Regions from separate parts of the Rhizobium sp. 3T7 genome, predicted to be linked through region 1. Evidence: predicted binding sites of a transcription regulator. Region 1 holds the regulator's gene; the other holds the start of a gene.
The links. The regulator HrcA, encoded in region 1, represses chaperone genes, less so after heat shock. The targets are predictions, from matches to a motif close to GTTAGCACTCNCNNNNNGNGAGTGCTAAC.
Positions count from the first base shown of each region.

Region 2: the regulator HrcA is predicted to act here: its motif matches at 2,465-2,493, upstream of groES (co-chaperone GroES).

Region 1 covers NZ_JAIQXS010000003.1:342,762-346,954, forward strand. The annotation lists gene hemW (radical SAM family heme chaperone HemW) at 1-45, opposite strand, end outside; gene rdgB (RdgB/HAM1 family non-canonical purine NTP pyrophosphatase) at 54-692, opposite strand; gene K9B32_RS06905 (VOC family protein) at 700-1,116, opposite strand; gene rph (ribonuclease PH) at 1,113-1,832, opposite strand; gene hrcA (heat-inducible transcriptional repressor HrcA) at 2,009-3,097, shown strand; gene K9B32_RS06920 (GFA family protein) at 3,103-3,537, opposite strand; gene grpE (nucleotide exchange factor GrpE) at 3,759-4,193, shown strand, end outside.
Region 2 covers NZ_JAIQXS010000002.1:285,257-289,449, forward strand. The annotation lists gene groL (chaperonin GroEL) at 396-2,036, opposite strand; gene groES (co-chaperone GroES) at 2,110-2,406, opposite strand; gene chrA (chromate efflux transporter) at 2,729-4,141, shown strand.

The DNA of each region.
Region 1 (4,193 bases):
AAGAGCGGCATAGCGCGTCAGATCAGGCTGTTCCAAAGTGTCCACGTTTGCCCTTATGCTTCCAGGCAAGTTTCGACGAAAATCTTGAACGCGCGGGCGCGGTGCGACAGTGCCTCTGTATGCTTCCAGCCGTGCTTCTCTTCCGCGCTCATCTCGCCAAAGGTAGTCTCATAGCCGTCGGGTTGAAAGACCGGATCGTAGCCGAAGCCCTGGCTGCCACGCGGCGGCCAGACGACGGTGCCTTCCACTTCTCCGCGGAATAGCTCCTTATGGCCATCCGGCCAGGCAAGGCAGAGCACGCTGACGAAGCGCGCAGTGCGCTGTTCCGGCCTGGAAGCGCCGGCCTTTTCCAGAGCCGTCTCGACTTTTTCCATCGCCATCGCGAAGTCGCGAGTGCCGTCGGGCTTCTCAGCCCAGTTGGCGGTGTAGACGCCCGGATCGCCGCCGAGCGCATCGACGACAAGGCCGGAATCGTCCGATAGCGCCGGCAGTCCGGCGGCTTCGGCGGAGGCGAGCGCCTTGATCGTCGCGTTTTCCTCAAAGGTGGTCCCGGTTTCGTCCGGCTCCACGAAGTTCAATTCGGCCGCTGACTTTGCCGTGAAACCGAATGGACCGATCAGGTCCTGGATTTCCCGGATCTTCCCGGCATTGTGGCTGGCAACGACGATGGTCTTGGTTTCGAGCTTGCGCATGATTGTCCTATTCGATGCCCCAGATGCGGGCTTCAGCGCATTCGAGGCTGTTGCCCGCCGGATCGCGGAAATAGATCGATCGGCCGCCTTGCGGCCAGGTGACTTCGGATTCGATGGCGACACCTTTGGACTTTAGTCGGGCCGCAATCGCATCGAGATTTTCCCCGGAGACACGAAAACAGGCATGTCCTGCACCGCTTGTGCCGTGCGGTGGCACCTGCAGCGCGGTGGGTGAGGGGGGCTTGATCGTTTCCTTAGCGTTGAAGATCAGCAATACGCCGGTGCCGCAGCGAAAGAAGACATGCCGGTTGCCGCCTCGCGAGATCTTCGAAAGGCCGAGAATGCCCTCGTAGAAGGCTTCGACCTCGTCGAGATCGTCCGCATAGAGCGCCGTCTCCAGCATGCCTTCCAGCATGTCGTTCATCCGGCGATCGCCTGCTTCTGCATCGCGACGAGCTCGGCAATGCCTGTTTTGGCGAGTGCCATCAGCGAGGCGAACTCCTCGTCGGTGAAAGGCGCGCCTTCGGCGGTGCCCTGGATTTCCACAATACCGCCCGCGCCCGTCATCACGAAGTTCGCGTCGGTCTCGGCTGAGGAGTCTTCGAGATAGTCGAGGTCGATCACCGACTGGTTGGCAAAGATGCCGCAGGAGATGGCTGCGACGTGGTCTTTGAGCACGCGCTCGACCTTCAGCATGTTGCGGCTCTCCATCCACTTCAGGCAATCATAGAGCGCAACCCAAGCGCCGGTGATGGACGCTGTGCGCGTTCCGCCGTCCGCTTGGATGACGTCACAGTCGAGCGTGATCTGACGTTCACCGAGTTCCTTGAGGTCGACGACGGCGCGCAGCGAGCGGCCGATCAGGCGCTGGATTTCCTGCGTGCGCCCACCCTGCTTGCCGGATGCGGCCTCGCGCTTCATGCGCTCGCCGGTGGCGCGCGGCAGCATGCCGTATTCGGCCGTGACCCAACCCTTGCCGGTATTGCGCAGCCATGCCGGCGGCTTCTCCTCGACGCTCGCCGTGCACAGCACGTGCGTATCGCCAAACTTCACCAGACAGGAGCCTTCCGCGTGCTTGGAGAAATTGCGCTCGAAAGAGACCTTGCGCATCTGGTCGGTTTTTCTGCCTGAGGGCCGCATACTATTCTCCTAATCATGATGCCGAAGACACGAGTGGTTTTCGGTTAGATCGTGCGTGCTTATGCTGTTGAGAGCTTCTACGATTGGCAGCGCCCATTTGCAATTTCCCTTTTGCCGCTGCGGGGAGATTGGCTATATTTTGTCGGATCATCGTCAGCACGGGTATGCAAGGTTTCATGGAGTTCAGATCAACGTCGGTTTCAGATGCAGTGGCTGCGCTGGATGAACGCTCCAAGGAAATCTTTCGCCGCATCGTAGAGGGCTATCTGGAGACGGGTGAACCGCTCGGCTCCCGAAACCTGTCGCGCATCCTGCCGATGTCGCTGTCGCCAGCTTCCGTGCGCAACGTGATGAGCGACCTGGAGGAACTTGGCCTCATCTATTCGCCGCATGTCAGTGCGGGCCGCCTGCCGACGCAGATCGGCCTGCGCTTCTTCGTCGACGCCTTCATGCAGGTCGGCGATCTCTCGGCCGAGGATCGCGCCAACATCGATCGCCAGGTGCGTGCCGAAAGCCGCGACAAGCCGATGGAATTGATGATGAATGAGGCTAGCCGCATGCTCTCGGGCATTTCGCGCGGCGCCGGCCTTGTTATCACTTCGAAGAGCGATCCTGTTCTCAAGCATGTCGAATTCATCCGGCTTGAGCCGACCAAGGCGCTTGCGGTTCTTGTCGGTGATCACGACCAGGTGGAAAACCGCATTATCGAGCTTCCGGCAGGCGTCACGTCGTCGCAGTTGACCGAGGCCGCCAATTTTCTCAACGCCCACATGACCGGCCAGACGCTGCCGGAACTGCGCAATGAATTAAGCCGGCTGAAGGACGATGTTCGCCGCGAGCTCGATACGCTGTCGCAGGATCTCGTCGAGCGCGGCATCGCCGTCTGGTCCGGTAGCGCCGACGAGGGCAAGCCGGCCCAGCTCATCATCCGCGGCCGCGCCAATCTGCTCGCCGGTCTTGCCGGAGCCGACGATCTCGACCGCCTGCGCATGCTCTTCGACGACCTCGAAAAGAAGGACAGCCTGCTGGAGCTTCTCAATCTCGCCGAAAGCGGGCCGGGCGTGCGCATTTTCATCGGCTCGGAAAACAAGCTCTTCTCGCTCTCCGGCTCGTCGCTGATCGTCGCGCCCTATCGTGATGAGGACGACCGTATCGTCGGCGCCGTCGGCGTGATTGGGCCCACGCGGCTCAACTACTCGCGCATCGTCCCGATGGTCGATTACACCGCTCAGCTGATGACGCGATTGTCACGCGGCGCAAAGTAGGGCAACTACTCCGGCAGCATGTCGCCCGAGCCGCCCATCTCAGCAGGCATGTCTCTGTATTTCAGCAGGCCGTCACGGATAGGCAGCACGCTTTCCCGATAGTTCATGTGCAACGCCGGAGCGTAATCGAGATCGGGCAGAAGTGCCGCGTAAACGTTGGTGACGCCCCAGGTCGGGTGGTCGGTGTAGAGATGCCCACCGCACAGCTCGCAGAATTTCCGCACGCTCGTATCGGACTTCTGGTAGCCTTCCACGTGCTCGCCACCTTTGGTGACGTGGACAGCGTGCCGTTGCCAGAGCGCAAAGGCGTTGACCGGCCCTGCCGACCAATGCCGACAGGAGGCACAGTGGCAGTAGCCCATAGCCACCGGTTCGCCGGTAGCAACAATCTCCACGGCGCCGCAGAAGCAGCGCCCCGAATAGCTTTTCTGATCGCTCATGGTAGCAGCTCCTTGACCCTGGATAAGGCCGAAGCACCAAAGATTTAGATTTCGCTAAAATAAAAGAACTTTAGCGCGAGCAAGTCAAGGCGGCCCTCTCGGTCAACCCTGCATGAGTTGTGCCTTGCATCGCGTGCTTTTCAGTCACGCAGACTTGATTTTTGCCCGTCAAAGCTCGATATCGGGCACATCCTAAAAGACACCAATCACCGGAGAACGTCATGACTGACGAAACGACGAAGAACGGACCTGACGCCGCCGCGGCCGAAGCCGCGGCGGACGCCGCCGCAAACGTCGAGAACGAAGCCGCGGCTGAAGCCACAGCACAGCCCGATCCGCTGGAACTTCTGAAGGTCGAAAATGTTGAGTTGCGCGACCGCTATCTGCGCCTTGCCGCAGAAATGGATAACCTGCGCCGCCGTACAGAGCGGGAAGTCAAGGACGCCAAGACCTATTCAGCGGCTGGCTTTGCCCGCGACATGCTGGCCGTTTCGGATAACCTGCGCCGCGCCATCGACGCGATCCCCGAGGAAGCCAAGGCTGGCGCGGACGCCGGCCTGACAACGCTGATTGAAGGCGTCGAGATGACGGAACGCTCGATGTTATCGGCGCTCGAGCGCCACGGTGTCCGCAAGTTGGAGCCGGTTGGCCAGAAG
Region 2 (4,193 bases), on a different contig from region 1:
TTTTGTGCACAGCAGATCTCTACTGTGAGTGGAAAATACACCCGAAGACGCTCGTGGACGCCAGAAATAGCAAAAATTTCGCAAATTCTTGAAGTGCAAACGGTTTCACTGCGGTTCCTCGCGCTTAAATGTGTAGAAAATTGCACTGCGAGAGAAATCAGCCTGTGAAAGAAAAAATACAGCGCCACAAGTTTTGCGAAAGCTTCGCTCAGTGCGCGGGTTGCTCACAAATCTGATTAAACGTTTCAGCTATCGATTGAAAAAAGCTGGAGGGTGGGGGCGGCGAATCAGGCTCGAAACAAAAGGGCGGTCCGAAGACCGCCCTTCCTATTCCGGGATACCCGAAGTGGATCAGTGAAGCTTTACAGACATTCCTGCGATAGGCTTTCGGCCTATCACATCATGTCCATGCCGCCCATACCGCCCATACCGCCCGGCATGCCAGCTGGAGCGTCCTTCTTCGGCAGTTCGGCGATCATGGCTTCGGTGGTGATCAGCAGCGAAGCAACCGAAGCTGCGTCCTGCAGAGCCGTGCGAACAACCTTGACCGGGTCGACGATACCCATGGCGATCATGTCGCCGTATTCGCCGGTCTGGGCGTTGTAACCGAAGTTGTCTTCGCCCTTCTCGAGGATCTTGCCGACAACGATCGAAGCTTCGTCGCCAGCGTTCTCGGCGATCTGGCGGGCCGGAGCCTGCAGAGCGCGGCGAACGATGTTGATGCCGGCTTCCTGGTCGTCGTTCTCGCCCTTGACAGAGATCTTGGCCGAGGAACGCAGCAGGGCAACGCCGCCGCCCGGTACGATACCTTCCTGAACAGCAGCGCGCGTCGCGTTGAGCGCGTCGTCGATGCGGTCCTTCTTTTCCTTCACTTCGACTTCGGTCGAACCGCCGACGCGGATGACGGCAACGCCGCCAGCGAGCTTAGCAAGGCGCTCCTGCAGCTTTTCGCGGTCGTAGTCGGAGGTGGTTTCTTCGATCTGGGCCTTGATCTGGGCAACGCGGCCTTCGATGTCGGACTTGGCGCCCGAACCGTCGACGATCGTCGTGTTTTCCTTGGAGATCGAAACCTTCTTGGCGCGGCCGAGCATGTCGAGGGTAACCGACTCGAGCTTGATGCCGAGGTCTTCGGAGATGACGGTGCCGCCCGTGAGGATCGCGATGTCTTCGAGCATGGCCTTGCGGCGATCGCCGAAGCCCGGAGCCTTGACAGCAGCAATCTTCAGGCCGCCGCGCAGCTTGTTGACGACGAGCGTAGCAAGGGCTTCGCCTTCGACGTCTTCAGCGATGATGAGGAGCGGCTTGCCGGTCTGAACGACAGCTTCGAGAACCGGGAGCATGGCCTGGAGGTTCGAGAGCTTCTTCTCGTGCAGGAGGATGAAGGCGTCTTCGAGGTCAGCAACCATCTTTTCCGGGTTGGTGACGAAGTACGGGCTGAGGTAGCCGCGGTCGAACTGCATGCCTTCGACGACTTCGAGTTCAGTTTCAGCGGTCTTGGCTTCTTCGACGGTGATAACGCCTTCGTTGCCGACCTTCTGCATTGCTTCAGCAATGTCGAGACCGATCTGCTTTTCGCCGTTTGCGGAGATCGTGCCGACCTGGGCAACTTCTTCCGACGTGTTGATCTTCTTGGCCTTGGCCTGAAGATCCTTGACGACTTCAGCAACAGCGAGGTCGATACCGCGCTTCAGGTCCATCGGGTTCATGCCGGCAGCAACTGCCTTGGCGCCTTCGCGAACGATCGCCTGAGCGAGAACCGTTGCGGTGGTCGTGCCGTCGCCGGCGATGTCGTTGGTCTTCGAAGCAACTTCGCGGACCATCTGAGCGCCCATGTTTTCGAACTTGTCTTCCAGTTCGATTTCCTTGGCGACCGAAACGCCGTCCTTGGTGATGCGCGGAGCGCCGAAGGACTTGTCGATGATGACGTTACGACCCTTCGGGCCGAGCGTTACCTTCACTGCGTCAGCGAGAATGTCGACGCCACGCAGCATCTTTTCGCGCGCGGTGCGGCCGAACTTGATTTCTTTAGCTGCCATGATTGAAACTCCTGAATTCGAGTTGTCCGGGCTTTAGGCCCGTAGCTAAAATCGGAAAGGGAAAAGCGGCTGATTAGCCGATGATGCCCATGATGTCGGCTTCCTTCATGATCAGAAGGTCTTCGCCGTTGATCTTGACTTCGGTACCGGACCACTTGCCGAACAGAACGCGATCACCAGCCTTGACGTCGAGAGCGACGACCTTGCCGGACTCGTCACGAGCGCCGGAGCCGACGGCGACGATTTCGCCTTCCTGCGGCTTTTCCTTGGCGGTGTCGGGAATGATGATGCCGCCCTTGGTCTTTTCTTCGGACTCAACGCGGCGAACGACGACGCGATCGTGAAGGGGGCGGAAGTTGGTGCTTGCCATTGTCTAATCCCTCGATCAAATGACACTCACAGGCCGAGAGCGGCCTGCACGGATGGGTGTTAGCACTCGTCCTTGGTGAGTGCTAGCGAGGCAGCATTTAGGAGTGGTCTAGCGGGGAGTCAAGAACGGCCGCAATTTTTCTTCGCCGTCCTCGCAACAGCGTTAACAGCACATCCTTGTCGGAAGTGCGACAGCCTATGCGACGATTGAGCTTCCCCTAGGTTTTTGTCTTCGAAAAGTTAGTTGCAGCCCCGTCTGTGCCAGGATTGTCGTAAAGGCGCGCCGATGATATCGAGCGCCTTGAGGCGAGAGGGCAGCAACCGTGAATGAGGCGATCGCGGCAGGGGATATCGTGGCGCCGCCGCCGTTGCGGGAGGCAGTTCGCGTCTGGGCGCGTATTGGCTGTCTGAGCTTCGGCGGACCGGCCGGCCAGATCGCCCTCATGCATAAGACGATTGTCGACGAGAAGCGCTGGATCTCCGAGGAACGCTTCCTGCATGGATTGAATTTCTGCATGCTGCTGCCAGGCCCCGAGGCCCAGCAACTGGCCACCTATATCGGTTGGCTGATCCACGGCGTGCGCGGCGGCCTCATTGCCGGCCTGCTGTTCATTCTGCCGGGCTTCCTTGTTATCCTGGCGCTGTCGAGCCTCTACGCCGTTTTTCAGGAGGCCGCCTGGCTTCCCGTGCTTTTCTTCGGCGTGAAGGCTGCGGTTCTGGCAATCGTCATCGAGGCATTGCTCCGGGCGGGGCGCCGAGCGCTGAAAGAGCGATTTCATTATTATGTGGCAGCAGCGTCGTTCCTGGCGCTCTTCCTTCTAAACCTGCCGTTTCCTCTGGTTATCATCCTGGGCGGAGCAGCAGGCCTACTATGGATGAAGCATCGCCAGCGTCGGTTGGCCGCGCCAGTCTTGCCGCAAACCTCCTCGCACCGGCATTTTCCTGTGGTCACGACGCATGCCATCGCAAGGCCGCTCGTAGTGCTCGTGTTCTGGATCCTCGTCTGGCAGTCGCCGCTCTTTTTCGTTCGTGGCCTTGATGCACCCATGGATCTGATCGCCGAAACTCTGAGCGGCGAAACCAATGTGTTCGGCGCGGTCTTCATCTTTTTCTCCAAGATGGCCGTCATAACCTTCGGAGGCGCCTACGCCGTCCTTTCCTATGTCGCGCAGGTTGCCGTCGGCCATTACGCCTGGCTGCAGCCCGGTGAGATGCTCGATGGACTGGCACTTGCAGAGACGACGCCTGGGCCGCTGGTCCTCGTCCTATGTTTCGTTGGGTTTCTCGCTGGCTATCGTAACCCTATTGCGATGGCGCCACTTGCCGGTGGCGTTCTCGGCGCCTTCCTCGCCGCATGGGCGACGTTCGTACCGAGCTTCATCTGGATCTTCGCCGGGGCTCCCTGCATCGAGAAACTGCGCAACAACGAAAACCTCTCGGCCGCCCTTTCGGCGATCACCGCGGCGGTCGTCGGCGTCATTCTCAATCTTGCACTGTGGTTCGGCCTGCATGCGCTCTTCGCCGACGTTGGCCGCGTAGCGCTTCTTTCCGGGAAGACCGGCCTGCCGATCGTTGGCGTTGCCTGGCCGCAGTGGTGGACGCTCGATGTCGCGGCACTCGGGATCTTCGCCCTGGCGTCCGTTCTGCTCTTTCGCTTCAAGGTCGGCATCCTGACGGTGATCGGAGTATCCACCGCCACGGGCCTGTTGGTCAGGGCTGCCATCGCCGTCTTCTAGTCGACAGCTTCCGGTTTTTGCAGTTGCTCACTGCAAAATGCCTTGCCATCCC